Regions from separate parts of the Streptomyces sp. NPDC094448 genome, predicted to be linked through region 1. Evidence: riboswitches for the same ligand, from Rfam matches in the RefSeq annotation. Region 1 holds a riboswitch; each other region holds the start of a gene.
The links. Region 1 has a riboswitch for cyclic di-AMP ahead of ACIQ9E_RS24540 (transglycosylase family protein). Riboswitches for the same ligand answer to the same signal wherever they lie in the genome.
Positions count from the first base shown of each region.

Region 2: it holds a riboswitch for cyclic di-AMP, as region 1 does, so the genes downstream of both, ACIQ9E_RS00380 (M23 family metallopeptidase) here and ACIQ9E_RS24540 (transglycosylase family protein) in region 1, are expected to answer to the same signal.
Region 3: it holds a riboswitch for cyclic di-AMP, as region 1 does, so the genes downstream of both, ACIQ9E_RS03320 (peptidoglycan DD-metalloendopeptidase family protein) here and ACIQ9E_RS24540 (transglycosylase family protein) in region 1, are expected to answer to the same signal.
Region 4: it holds a riboswitch for cyclic di-AMP, as region 1 does, so the genes downstream of both, ACIQ9E_RS23065 (M23 family metallopeptidase) here and ACIQ9E_RS24540 (transglycosylase family protein) in region 1, are expected to answer to the same signal.

Region 1 is NZ_JBIWGU010000013.1:76,823-80,308, forward strand. Features, by position in the region: gene ACIQ9E_RS24535 (transglycosylase family protein) at 34-969, shown strand; cyclic di-AMP (ydaO/yuaA leader) riboswitch at 1,258-1,437, shown strand; gene ACIQ9E_RS24540 (transglycosylase family protein) at 1,441-2,151, shown strand; gene eno (phosphopyruvate hydratase) at 2,610-3,486, shown strand, end outside.
Region 2 is NZ_JBIWGU010000001.1:102,720-106,205, reverse strand. Features, by position in the region: gene ACIQ9E_RS00385 (GntR family transcriptional regulator) at 1-645, opposite strand, end outside; gene ACIQ9E_RS00380 (M23 family metallopeptidase) at 913-1,740, opposite strand; cyclic di-AMP (ydaO/yuaA leader) riboswitch at 1,753-1,916, opposite strand; gene ACIQ9E_RS00375 (M16 family metallopeptidase) at 2,190-3,486, opposite strand, start outside.
Region 3 is NZ_JBIWGU010000001.1:812,982-816,467, reverse strand. Features, by position in the region: gene ACIQ9E_RS03325 (SGNH/GDSL hydrolase family protein) at 1-414, opposite strand, end outside; gene ACIQ9E_RS03320 (peptidoglycan DD-metalloendopeptidase family protein) at 589-1,620, opposite strand; cyclic di-AMP (ydaO/yuaA leader) riboswitch at 1,626-1,777, opposite strand; gene ACIQ9E_RS03315 (tyrosine-protein phosphatase) at 2,236-3,048, shown strand; gene ACIQ9E_RS03310 (DUF6126 family protein) at 3,238-3,414, opposite strand.
Region 4 is NZ_JBIWGU010000011.1:300,117-303,602, reverse strand. Features, by position in the region: gene ACIQ9E_RS23070 (PrsW family intramembrane metalloprotease) at 1-175, shown strand, start outside; gene ACIQ9E_RS23065 (M23 family metallopeptidase) at 374-1,390, opposite strand; cyclic di-AMP (ydaO/yuaA leader) riboswitch at 1,402-1,547, opposite strand; gene ACIQ9E_RS23060 (PP2C family protein-serine/threonine phosphatase) at 1,853-3,094, opposite strand; tRNA gene ACIQ9E_RS23055 (tRNA-Met) at 3,304-3,377, opposite strand; gene ACIQ9E_RS23050 (MerR family transcriptional regulator) at 3,485-3,486, opposite strand, start outside.

The DNA of each region.
Region 1 (3,486 bases):
CGCCAGGCCCCGGCCCTGGTCGTCGCAGCGGGGGTGACGGGGTCCGCGATTGCGATCCCGCTCCTCGGCGCCACCTCGGCGTCCGCCGCCGACTCCGCGACCTGGGACCGTGTCGCGGAGTGCGAGAGCGCCGGGCAGTGGACCGTGAACAACCTCAACGGCTACTACGGCGGGCTCCAGCTCTCCCAGGAGACCTGGAACGCCTACGGCGGCCGGGAGTACGCCGACCGGCCGGATCTGGCCAGCCGCTCCCAGCAGATAGCCGTGGCGGAGAAGGTGCTCGCCGCCGAGGGGCCCAAGGCGTGGCCGTCCTGCGGGATCGCGTCGGGCCTCGGCGGTGCCACGGGCGCCGTGACCGATCCGGGCGGTGCCGACCCGGTGCCCAGCGGCCCCGCCGCCGGACGCCCGGCGGGCCAGGCCAAGGCGGGCGACCTCCCCGCGGAGCCGCCCAAGGCGGGGGAGAAGGCGCCGGACGCCTCCGCTTCCCCTGCCCCCTCCGCCGGTAAGGCGGAGAAGAAGGGGGCGGCGGCCAAGCCCGCCGAGGGCGTCGGCAAGCACCGCGGCGCACCCGCCGCCGAGGAGGCCGCCAAGGAGACCCCTTCGGGCCCGGCCGGCCCCGGCGCTCCCGGGAGCACCGGCACCCCGTCCGTGGAAACCGCCGACCCGTCCCGCGCCTCCGGCCCCGACCGGACCTCCCGCTCCGAGACCGCCCGTTCCGATGCCCTGAATCAGGGCGATCAGGGCGGTACGGGCACTCCGGCCAAGACCGGCACCGCGGACGGTACGGGTGAAGCCGGGCAGCCCTCCGGTACGTACACGGTCCGCTCCGGCGACAACCTCTGGTCCATCGCCGAGGAGAAGAAGGTCCCCGGCGGCTGGCCGGCGCTCTATGAGGCCAACCAGGAGCTGGTCGGAGCTGATCCCGATCTGATCCTCCCTGGCCAGAGCCTTGATCTCCAGGCGAAGTAGCCTCCGGAACACCGAAATTGACGCCCTATTTTGCTGGGATATGTCCATTTCCGTGTAAGTGAGACATGAGTCTCTTCGGTCCGGCCGTGGTCCCCACTCTTCCGGAATCCCTCATTCCGCACGCCACCTGCGAAAACGCGAGTTTCCGGAGGGGTGGGATGGGCGTTTTGCCCACGATGTTCCGTCGTTGAAGAAGCGGGACGCCTGTGACTACGGTCTGGACCGCTCGCCAAAGCGGGCACCACTGACCGTCACGCCGAATCCTGCCGTCGGTCGGGGGGAACAGTCGTCGCGAAAGCGCCGAAGGCAGGAGCGGGGGACCCAGGTTTGTGCCGGTCCCGTCCGACAGCCCGCGAGGGCGGCGGACGACCGGCTTGGGGTGAAGCCGTACGACGCGGGTCGTACGGCCGGGCAACTCACTGCGCCCGAACCCGACAGCTCACCTCGTAGGCGTCGGTGAGGAGAACCTCCATGCTGTTTTCCAGCAAGGGCAAGCACCGCCGCCCGTCCAAGGCCGCCCGCTTCGCCGCCTTCGCAGGCATCACCACCGTCGCCGTCGCCGCCCCGATCATGGGCGCCACCTCGGCCTCCGCCGCCACCGCCGCCGAGTGGGACAAGGTCGCCCAGTGCGAGTCCGGCGGCAACTGGTCCATCAACACGGGCAACGGCTACTACGGCGGCGTCCAGTTCTCCAGCTCCACCTGGGCCGCCTTCGGCGGCACCAAGTACGCCCCCAACGCGCACCTCGCCACCAAGGCGCAGCAGATCGAGATCGCCGAGAAGACCCTGGCGGGCCAGGGCAAGGGCGCCTGGCCGAAGTGCGGTGTCGGCCTCTCGAACACCCCGTACGGCGGTGCCGCCGCCGAGCAGGCCCCGGCCCAGCCGAAGCAGGAGAAGCCGAAGCAGCAGGCCGAGCCCGCGCAGCCGAAGCAGGAGCGCGCCGAGGTTCCGACCACCCGCTCCGAGCGCGCCCAGGCCCCGGCCTCGGCGAAGTCCGCGGCTCCGGCCAAGGGCTTCGAGAAGGGCGACGGCGAGTACGAGGTCAAGTCCGGCGACACCCTCAGCAAGATCGCCGACGCCGAGCAGGTCGAAGGCGGCTGGCAGAAGCTGTTCGAGCTGAACAAGGACATCGTCGACGACGCCGACGTCATCTTCCCGGGCCAGCAGCTCCACCTCGGCTGACGGGCCTGACCCTCCCGGGCCGGCAGCTCCACCTCGGCCAACGGACCTGCGGCTCCCCGCGAACCGCACCCCCGGGGCCGGTCCCTTTCCGGACCTGCCCCCACCCGGACCCCGGACCGCGGCTCCCCCCTGCGGTCCACCCCCCACGGGTCCGACCCCCCCGCACCCCGGGCCGGCGCGCTTCCCCCGTACGCGCCGGTCCGGGGTTCCGTCTGCCGCCCCGGACTGCTCCGTACGGCCCCGGAGAACCGCCCCCGTGCACCCGTCTGAGCGAGCAGATGCCCAGCTGAGAACTGTTACCCATCGGTAGGAACGCGGCTTTTGCCCACCACCGCAGTTCTTCGCACTCTTTTTCGTCCCAGGGGGCGGGCATCGGCGGGGCGGCGCCCGCCGTCCGGTTAGGCTCTTGGCGCAAGGCTCAAGAGACCCGCACCCCACGCGTCACATCCCAGAAGGAGATGCTCGTGCCGTCCATCGACGTCGTCGTAGCCCGGGAAATCCTCGACTCCCGGGGGAACCCCACGGTCGAGGTCGAGGTCGGCCTCGACGACGGGAGCACCGGCCGCGCCGCCGTGCCCTCCGGTGCCTCCACCGGCGCCTTCGAGGCCCTGGAGCTGCGCGACGGGGACCCGAACCGCTACCTCGGCAAGGGAGTGGAGAAGGCCGTCCTCGCCGTCATCGAGCAGATCGGCCCGGAGCTGGTCGGCTACGACGCCACCGAGCAGCGCCTGATCGACCAGGCGATGTTCGACCTGGACGCCACCCCCGACAAGTCGTCGCTGGGCGCCAACGCCATCCTCGGTGTCTCCCTCGCCGTGGCGCACGCCGCCTCCGAGGCCTCCGACCTGCCGCTCTTCCGCTACCTCGGCGGCCCGAACGCGCACCTGCTGCCCGTTCCGATGATGAACATCCTCAACGGCGGCTCCCACGCGGACTCCAACGTCGACATCCAGGAGTTCATGATCGCCCCGATCGGCGCGGAGTCCTTCTCCGAGGCGCTGCGCTGGGGCACCGAGGTCTACCACACCCTCAAGAAGGTGCTGAAGGGCCGCGGCCTCTCCACCGGCCTCGGAGACGAGGGCGGCTTCGCCCCGAACCTGGACTCCAACCGGGCCGCCCTGGACCTGATCCTGGAGGCCATCAAGGAGGCCGGCTACACCCCCGGCCAGGACATCGCGCTGGCGCTCGACGTCGCCGCCTCCGAGTTCTACAAGGACGGCGCCTACCAGTTCGAGGGCAAGAGCCTCTCCGCCGCCGAGCTGACCTCGTACTACGAGGAGCTGGTCGCCGCCTACCCGCTGGTCTCGATCGAGGACCCGCTGTTCGAGGACGACT
Region 2 (3,486 bases), on a different contig from region 1:
GCGCCCCGCTTCCCGCGCCGCGCAGCGCAGCCGGTAGGCGTCCGCCGCCCGCTCCATGTGCAGCGCCGCCAGCGCCCGCGCCCGCTCCGGGTCCCGCCGCCCCACGGCGTCCACGATCGCCCCGTGCTCGGCCCATGACTCCACGGGCCGCCGGGCCGCCGGCTCCACCGCGTACATCCAGGCGATCTTCCGGCGCAGCGGCAGCAGCAGCGCGATCAGCCCGGAGCCCGCGGACGCCTGGGCGAGCGTCTCGTGGAACCAGCCGTCCAGCGACCGCAACTCCCCCACCTGGCCACGGGCCGCCCGCTCCTGTCCGAGCCGGACCAGACCGCGCAGCACCTTCAGATGCCCCTCCGTACGGTGCCGGGCGGCCCGGGCCGCCGCCAGCGGCTCCAGCAGCGCCCGGATCTCCAGCAGATCGGCCGCCTCCTGCTCGGTCGGTTCGGCGACACAGGCACCCGCATGGCGCCGGGTGGTCACGAAGCCCTCCGACTCCAGGGTCCGCAGCGCTTCCCGCACCGGCACCCGGGAGACCCCGTACCGCCGGGCGAGCTGCTCCTCCGCCAGCCGGCCGCCGCGCGGGAAGACCCCGGAGACGATGTCGTCGCGAATCGCCCTGCAGACCGATTGCGCGGGAACCCGCATACCCGTACCTCCGCTGTGATCCGGACGAAGCGACGGAATGCAGCCGCTCGTATTTACCGGAAGACTCTATGCCAGGCGCACGGATATTCCGACAGCCTCCGATAAACCGCCGATATCTTCCGGCCACGGGAATCACGGGACGGCGGCTCCGGAACGCGCAGTGCCCCGGCGCCGGGCGCCGGGGCACTGCGAAAACCAGCAAAAGCAGACGGGAAAGCCGAGAAGCGGCTGCACCCGATCCGAGGGGCCCGGGGCGGGCCCGGGAGGTCAGACCCGGACGCCCTTGCCGCGCAGATACGCGACCGGGTCGACGTCCGAGCCGTATTCCGCGCCGGTGCGGACCTCGAAGTGGAGGTGCGCGCCGGTGGAGTTCCCGGTGGAGCCCGCGCGGCCGATCTGCTGGCCGGGCATCACGGTCTGCCCGGCAGTGACGGAGAGCGACGACAGATGCGCGTACTGGGTGTACGAACCGTCGCGCATCTCGATGACGACGTTGTAGCCGTAGGCCCCGCCCCAGCCCGCCTCTACGACGGTGCCCGCGCCCACGGACACGATCTTCGTCCCGGTCGAGGCGTGGAAGTCGATACCGGTGTGCGTACCGGAGGACCAGAGCGCGCTGTTGGCCCGGTAGGAGGTGGTGACGCCCGAACCCTCGACGGGCGCCGTCCAGGTGTTGAGCAGCCGCTTGCGCTCGGCGTCCCGGGCGGCGCGCTCACGGGCCTCGCGTTCGGCCTCGGCCCGCGCCTCGGCCTCGCGCTTGGCCTCCGCCTCCGCCTGGGCGCGGGCCACGGCCTGCTGCTTCTGGGCGTGGGCCTGGTCGGCGACCTGGCCGGAGAGCGAATCGGACGCGGAGAGCGGCTGGAGGGTGCCGGGCTGCTCGGCGGCGAGGATCTGAAGGGTGCCCGTGTCCTCGGCGCTCAGGGTGCCCGGGTCGCCGTTCTGCTCCCGGCCGTCGCCGTCGGAGGCGAACGCGGGGGCGGCGAGGGTGCCGATGACGCCGGTGGTGGCGAGGGTGGCGGCTCCGGCGATGCTCGCGCTGCGGCGCGTCATCCGGCTCGGGCCACGGTGCTTCCCACTGGTTCGGGCAAACGCCATGGAGAGGCTGGTCCTTTCCTTCCTTCTCGCCTACCGGGTTAGCTGACGGGTTCGGAGAGAGGAAGGTCTCCTACGGCTCCTCCACGGGCTGCGGAGGGTCCGATTCACCCCGGTGGGGACATGGGTCCCCGGCTCCCCAGGGCTCGCGCCCGGCGGGGACTCGGCGATGGCTGTCCGTGCCGCGGTTTGCGGCGCCTGCAGGCGAACAGCCGGATCGACGCTAGGCGGACGGCATGTCGATCACCAAACAAACGGGCTTCTTTGTTGCTCATGCCACAGCCCATGCCGGTCAACTTCCCACCAAAACGGACAGCTGACGGAGCGGAGCCCCGGGCGCGGCGCACCAACGCGCAACGCCCGGGGCTCCGCCCGTACCACCGGCACCGCCGGACCACGCGCCGCGGGGGCCGGACCGACCGGCCCGGCCCACCTGCGCGGCTGCCGGTCCGTCAGCCCTTCACCACCGTCACTTCCCCGATGCCCAGCGCCCGGACGGGCCCGGCGATCTCGGAGGCATCACCGACGAGTACGGTCACCAGCCGGTCCACCGGGAACGCGCTGACGACCGCCGCGGTCGCCTCGACCGTCCCGGTCTGGGCCAGACGGGCGTACAACTGCCCCTGGAAGTCGTCGGGAAGGTGCTGCTCCACCTGGTCCGCGAGGGTGCCCGCGACGGATGCCGCCGTCTCGTACCGCAGCGGGGCGACTCCGACGAGGTTCTGTACGGCGACATCGCGCTCGGCGTCCGTCAGTCCCCCTTCGGCGAGGGTGCGCAGAACCTGCCAGAGGTCCTCCAGCGCCGGGCCGGTGTTGGGCGTGTCGACCGAGCCGCTGATGCCCAGCAGCGCGGCGCCCGAACCGTCCGGGGCGGAGCACAGCACCTGTGCGAAGGCCCGGACCCCGTAGGTGTACCCCTTCTCCTCGCGGAGCACCCGGTCGAGCCGGGAGGTGAGGGTGCCGCCGAGGCAGTACGTGCCGAGCACCTGGGCCGGCCAGACCCGGTCGTGCCGGTCGGCGCCGATCCGGCCGATGAGCAGTTGGGTCTGGACCGCGCCCGGCCGGTCCACGATGATCACGCGGCCGCTGTCGTCGGCGGTGATCTCCGGCTGCGGGCGGGCCGCCACCGTATCGCCCTGCCAGGTGCCGAGGGTCTCCGCGAGCAGCGCGTCGAGGTCCGTGCCGGTCAGATCGCCGACGACGACCGCCGTGGCGGTCGCGGGCCGCACATGGGCCTCGTAGAACGCCCGGACCCCGGCGGAGTCGATCCGGGCCACGGTCTCCTCGGTCCCCTGCCGGGGGCGGGACATCCGCAGCGACGCCGGGAAGAGGCTGCGGTACAGCTCCTTGGCGGCGCGGCGGCCCGGGTTGGCCGTCTCGTGCGGGATCTCGTCCAGCCGGTTCCGGACCAGCCGCTTGATCTCGCCGTCGTCGAACGCGGGCGCGCGCAGCGCCTCGGCGAGCAGCCCGAGGGCCTTGGGCAGCCGGGAGACCGGCACCTCCAGGGAGACCCGGACCCCGGGGTGGTCGGCGTGGGCGTCGAGGGTGGCGCCGCAGCGCTCCAGTTCGGCGGCGAACTCCTCGGCGGACCGTTTGTCGGTGCCCTCGGACAGGGCCCTCGCCATGATCGTGGCGATGCCGTCCAGACCGTCGGGCTCGGCGCCGAGGGGCGCGTCGAGGTTGATCTCCACCGCCACGACCTGCTGGCCGGGGCGGTGACAGCGCAGCACGGTCAGGCCGTTGGGCAGC
Region 3 (3,486 bases), on a different contig from region 1:
CACGTCCCGGGTGTCGAACCCGGTGGTCACCATGACCGTGCCGACGGCGCCGGTCAGTTCGGCGACGGCGCGTTCGAAGCGCTCCGCCACATCGTCGGGGTCGGTGCCGGGCCGGATGATGTCATTGCCCCCGGCGCAGAACGACACCAGGTCCGGGGCGAGTTCCTTCGCCCTGGGGACCTGCTCCTCGACGATCTGGTCGAGGAGTCTGCCGCGGACCGCGAGATTGGCGTAGCGGAAGCTGTGTTCGGGTCTGCGGTCGGCGAGCAGTTCCGCGAAGCGGTCCGCCCAGCCGATGTAGGTCCCCCCGGGTCCCGGGTCCCCCACGCCCTCGGTGAAGCTGTCCCCGATCGCCGCGTACGACCCGATTCCGGACTGGTCATAAGTTCTCGAATCGTCTCCCACGGACGCCATCCTCTCTCCGCGGATGTGACCTACGCGACCGTAGGGAGGGGTTGACGGACCGTGATCTATCCCACCGTGATCACCTGTGGTGGGGGGAATACGGGGAATCCCCCGCGACACGGGGTGTCGCGGGGGATTCGCCGGGCGCCGGGGCTGCGGGCCCCGGGCCGGAGCCGGGGTGCCTCAGAGGGAGACGCCGTGGCTGCGGAGATGGGCGACCGGGTCGATGTCGGAGCCGTAGGCAGGTCCGGTGCGGACCTCCAGGTGGAGGTGCGGGCCGCTGGAGTTGCCGGTGGAGCCGGAGAGGCCGATCTGCTGTCCGCCGCCGACGGACTGGCCCGCCGAGACGGAGAGGGAGGAGAGATGGGCGTACTGGGAGTAGGTGCCGTCGGTGTGCTTGACGACGACCTCGTTGCCGTACGCGCCGGCCCAGCCCGCGGAGACGACCGTGCCGGGGCCGATGGAACGGACGGAGGTGCCGGTCGGGACCGCGAAGTCGACACCGGTGTGGTAGCCGCTGGACCACATGGCACCGGAGGCGCGGTACGGGGTGCCGACCTGGGCGCCGGCGAGCGGGGCGGCCCAGACGCCGGAGGCGGCCTCGGGCGCGGGTGCGGCGGGAGCGGCCGGGGCGGGCTCCTGCTGCGCCGGGGCGGCGGGCTCGGCGGCGGCCGGGGCCGGGGCAGCGGCGGCAGGACGGGCGCCGTCGCGCGAGGCCCGCTCACCCTTCTCAACCGCCTGCGCCGCCTTCTCCGCGGGCTCGGCCGCCTTGGCGGCCTTCTGCCCGGCCTTCTCGGCGGCCGGGGCCTCGGGGGCGCGCTCGGCACCCTTGCCGTCGAGCACCAGCTTCAGGCCGGGGTGGATCAGGGAAGGATCGTCGCCGACCGCGGCACGGTTGTCCGCGTACAGCTGCTGCCAGCCGCCCTCGACGTCCCGCTCCGAGGCGATCTTGGACAGATGGTCCCCGGCCACCACGATGTACGTGGCGGATCCGGCGGGCTTCCCGGCAGCGGCGGCGGGCGCGGCGGCCGGGGCGACGGCGGCGGCCGGGGCAACGGCGGCGGCCGGGGCGGCGGGCGCGGCCTGTTCGGCGGCATGGGCGCCGGTGGCCCCGATCAGGGGCAGTGCGATGGCGGCGCCGCCGGTTCCGGCAGCGACGATTCCACGGGTGATGACCGTGGACTTGGGACGGCGGTGCTTACCCTTTGCGGGCATGGCGCGTTTCCTCTCCGGCGCCTGCGAGGTGAGCTGTCGGGTTCGGGCGGGAGGTGCCCGGTCGCGCACGGCGCGACTTCACCCCGAGCCGGACGGTTTCCCGTCCGGCGGACTACCTGGGTCCCCCGCTCCTGCCACGTGCTTCGGGTGAAGGGTTCCGGACGGCGGCAGGATTCGGCGGTCCGCCCGGATTGCGGTGACCGTAAACCGGCCGTAAGAGCGGGAACAAGCCACTCGCACCAGGGCGGGCGGAGCCGATCTTGAGGACGGGCCGGTGGCGGTGACCCTCCGTGGGTGCCGCTCCGTCAACTCCCGCCGGACGCCCGTATGCCCCTCCCGGGCCACCGCCACACACCGTCACGAATGTGATCCTGCTCATGAACCACCCCCCATCCCCCAACGAGACGGGGCATGTTCGAACGAAGAGTCCATGACGGACATAGGGGACAGAGGCTGTTCATTCGGCAGTCGCTCACCGCGCGGACGTCAATCACCCCTCGGACGTCGGCAGACGGTCCGACGGAATGATTGCCTGAGGAATCAATGTCGTATCGTCGGGGTCATGCCACCGTCGGCGACCGGCGCCGACGGGCCGTGACTGTGCAGGGAGCCGTTGTGACGCAGCAGGTGCCGCAGGTCCCGTCGACCGAGCCGGAGCTGGCCGGGATCCGCAACTTCCGCGACCTCGGCGGGCTGCCGACGGCCGACGGCCGTGCGGTGCGCGCCGGACGGCTCTACCGCAGCGGCCATCTGGCCCATGCCACCGCGAGCGACGCCGCTTTTCTCGCCGGTCTCGGACTGCATACGGTCTTCGATTTCCGCAATGCCGCCGATATCCGCCTGGAGGGCCCGGACGTGACCCTGCCGGGGGTCCGGAATCTCAACCTCCCGCTGAGCGACCCGGCGGACGGCGCCGAGTTCTGGCGGGTGGTGCAGCGCGGCGATCTGCCGCAGCTGCGGTCCCTGCTGGCGGACGGCCGGGCCGCGCAGCGGATGGTGGACTCGTACCGGGCGATCATCACCGGGCGGACGGCCGAGCACAGCCGGGTGCTGCACGCGCTGGCCGGGGACAGCGTCCCCGCGCTGATGCACTGCGCGGCGGGCAAGGACCGGGCGGGGCTGTCGATCGCGGTGACCCTGCTCGCGGTGGGTGTGGAGCGGGAGGCCGTCGAGGCGGACTATCTGAAGTCGAACGATCCGCACCGGCGCTACCGGGTGCGCCGGGCCGAGGACGCCCCGGAGGGCATGTCGCCGGAGGTGATGGAGCTGCTGAGTCCGCTGTTCGACGCGCGCGCGGCGTATCTGCACGCGGCCTTCGACGCCGTCGACTCGGTGTGGGGCGGCACACCGCGCTATCTCTCCGAGGGACTCGGGCTCTCCGCCGCGACCCGGGAGCGGCTGCGGGAGAGGCTGCTCGACAAGGGCTGAACCGCTCCGCGGGCGCCCAGGAGCACGTCCGCCCGGCCCGCCCGGAGCCGGGCGGGTCCGGCCCGCCCGGCGGGTCCGGCCCGGCCCGCCGCCGGCCGGACGGGTCTCCGCCTTCGCCCGCCGGGCCGGTGCCCGGTGGACCGCGGTACGGTTCCCGGCCGCCGGCCGGCCGGGAAGCGGCGGGGCGGCCTACTTCGCTCCGACCTCGAAGAGCAGGTAGAGGAAGCCGGCGAAGACATGCCCGGCGACCAAGTAGGCGAAGAGCCGGATCCAGATCCCCTTCGGGAACTTGCCCTCCTCGTTCTTCGCACGGGGCGCGGACCCGGGGGCCGGGGCGCCTTCCGAAGCGGTGGGGTTCTCGACCATGACGGCCTCTGCTTTCTCCGGCGCGACGGCCGGGTTCCTCCGGCACGGGGCCGGATCGCATCTGCACGGGCG
Region 4 (3,486 bases), on a different contig from region 1:
GCGCGGTACGGCGGATCCGGACTTCGTCGCGCGGGAGCAGGAGTTGCTGCACCATATGTGGCTGCGGAAGGCGGTGGCCGGTCCGGCGCTGACGTACGCGGCCAGGACGAGCGGTGTGGTCTCCGTACCGCCGCCGTACCGGGACTACGAGGGGTACAACCCGTACCGCGTCTGAGCCGAGCCGCACAGAGTACGGGCGGGTACGGAAGCGGCCGGCGAAAAGAACCGGCAGCCCTGACGTCGGGGGGTTGGTGCGTCAGAGCTGCCGGTGGTCACCAAGGGGCACCCGGGCCCCACAAGGCTTCAGGACCGCGAGAACCCAGGAGGGACGCAGGTCCGGGCGGGGTTCACGGGTGGCGGGGTCCCGCGGGCGTCAGGGCTGGAGGCCCTTGCTGCGCAGCCAGGCGCCGGGGTCGATCGTCGTACCGCCGGGCGTCTTGACCTCCAGATGGAGGTGGTTGCCGGTGGAGTTGCCGGTCGAGCCGACCCGTCCGACCATATCGCCCGCGACGACCTTCTGGCCCACGTTGGCGTTGATCGACGAGAGGTGGGCGTACATGACCTCGGTGCCGTCGTTCAGCTCGATGACGACCTGGTAGCCGTACGAGCCCGCGTAACCGGCGGACTTGACGGTGCCCGCGCCCACGGCCTTGACCGGGGTGCCCGCGGGGGCGGCGAAGTCGAGACCGGTGTGCTGGCCGGAGGACCAGAGTCCGCCGGACGAACCGAAGGTCGAGGTGATGTTGTACGAGGAGGTGGGGAGCGCGAAGCTCTTCGCCAGTTTGGCGAGACGCTCGGCCTCCGCCTTCTTCTTGGCTTCCTCGGCGGCCTTCTTCTTCGCCTCGTCCGCCTTCTTCTTGGCGTCGGCGGACGCCTTCAGCGCATCCGCGGCGGCGGCTTCGGCGGCGGCCTTCTCGGCCGCGGCCCGGCGCTCCGCCTCGGCCTGCGCCTGCTGCTGCTCGGCCTGCTGGAGGATCCGGGAGCGCAGCGCCTCACCCGCGTTGCCGTCGGCCTCGGACTGCTCGCCCGTCGCGGTCTCGGTGACGGTGTCGCCCATGGTGGCGAGGCCGGCGTTCTGCGCGCCGTCCTCGGTGCCGCCGAGCCCGTCGGGGAGGGAGATGGTGATGGGGGCCTTGTCCTGCGCGGTGGCGATGCCGCCCGCGCCGACCGCGGCGATCACACCGACACCGAGGACGGTGGAGCTGCGGGCGAAGGCCCGGCGCTGCTGACGCAGTACGCGGTGGCGGCCACGGTTCGGGAGAAGCGTTTCCGCGCTGGGGTTCCACTCGCCGGTGGCCGGCTCGGCACCACCGTCTTCACCGAAGCGGGTGCCGTTGCTCATGTACCCGGGCCCGGCAGGGGCTTGCGGGGCAGGACTGTTGGACGCCACTGAGGCGTACTCCTTTCCTTCCTTCTCGCCTACCGGGTTAGCTGACGGGTTCGGAGCAGGAAGGTCTCCTACGGTGTCTCCGCAGGCTGCGGAGGCATCCGATTCACCCCAAGAAGTGGTTCCCCGGTTCCCTTGCGGGATTCGGCGCATGAGCACGGAGCCGCCCTGACGGCGACTGGGACGACCGCGCTGCGTTATCGAACGTTAATAGACACCGGGAATGTTTTCCAAGTGTTCCTGATGATCCTTAAACCCGGACGGCGAATCAACCGGGACAGAAGGCTTTCAAATCGGGCGAGTTACCCGCCTCTGAGGCCCCTTCAGGGCCCTTCCGCCCCCTCCGCGCCCCTGATGGTTCGTCAGATGTTATGGCGACAGCGACGGTTCGATCACGCACCGTGCAGAAAACGGCAGTGCAATGGCATATAGCCCCCAGCACTTGGCCAATCGTTGGTCAACTCTTTATCCATCGGGCCGGAGGGGCGACTGTTCCGAAGACCTGCCCTCCGCCCCGGCCGCCCCGGCCTCGCGGGCCCCGCCGAAACCGCCCGGACCCCCGAGACCCTGACCTCCCTGGCCTCCGGGGCCTCCCGGACCGCCGTCTCCGTTCGGGCGGGTGACCGCGAGCAGCGCCATATCGTCCGTCGATCCGCCGCCCGTATGCCGTCGTACGTCGTCCACCAGCGCGTCCAGCAGCTCCCCCGGCCCCGGGAACGCCCGCCCGCCGAGCTGCTCCTCCGGGTCGTAGAACACCCCGGCCGCGTTCCGCGCCTCCGACAGCCCGTCCGTGTAGAGCAGCAGGGTCGACCCGTCGGGCATCGGATGCGATTCGGCCCGCCCCGGCCAGTTCCCCAGCTCCCTCATGCCCAGCGGCAGCGCCGCCTCGTCCGGCGGCAGCATGCGCAGCCGCCCGTCGGCGTGGAGCAGCAGCGGCTCGGGGTGCCCCCGGTTCAGCAGGCGTACGGCCCCGAGGCCCCGCGGGATCTCCGCGAACACGGCGGTCGCGAACCCCTCGAAATCGTCGAGATCGCCCGCTCCGCGCCGTAGCGCCTCCCGGACGAGCGCCTGCTCCAGCCGGTCCGCGACGCACTCCAGCGAGGCCTCCCGCTCGGCCGCCTCCCGGAAGGCCCCGATCAGGATGGCCACGGCCTCCACCGCCCCCAGCCCCTTGCCCCGGACGTCCCCGACCACCAGCCGAACACCGTGCGGAGTGTCCTGTACGGCGAAGAGGTCACCGCCGATGAAGGCGTCGGCGAGCGCCGCCTCGTACCGTGCGGCGATCCGCAGCCCGCCGATCTCCTCGGCGGGTGTGGGCAGCACGGCCCGCTGCGCGGCCTCGGCGATCACCCGGGCCGAGGCCAGTTTCTCGTTGCTCCGGGTGATGACCCGGTTGATGAAGAGCGCCAGGGCGGAGACGGTGACGACCGTACTCAGCTCGGTATAGGCCTGGGTCTGGCCGAGCGAGCGGTTGTAGATGTCCAGACCCAGTTCGGTCAGGACGGCGAAGACGCCCGTCGCCAGCGTGACGGCGAAGGAGAAGAAGGGGGCCGCGATCAGCGGGGCGGCCGTGAACATGGGCACGGCGGTGAACTTCGACGGGGTCGTGAGGTCGTACACCACCCCGATGACGATCATCAGCGACGGCAGCATCCGGGCGAAACGCCGGGCACTGCCGTATCCGTTCCGCTGTGTCTGCTCCGCCACAGGCGCTCTCCTCCCCTCCCAGCCTCGCGGCGGCGGGTGCCCGGGGCGAGCCGCACTGGACCGCCCGGGTGACCCCCGGGGCCCGGGGATCATGAGGCCCCTTGAGCCCCCTGGCGGCCCCGCGGCCGCCGGAGACCTCCAGGGGCCTCTTCGGATACGACAACGGCCCGGTGCTCTCGCAGAACGAAAGCACCGGGCCGTTTCTTCAGTAGCGGGGACAGGATTTGAACCTGCGACCTCTGGGTTATGAGCCCAGCGAGCTACCGAGCTGCTCCACCCCGCGTCGGTGAACACAACCTTACGCCATCCGGAGCACCTCTGGTGACCATTTCCCCCGCGACGCTGCCGAGAGTTCCCTCCACCCCCGCCATCTGCCCTTTTCCGGGCTGTTC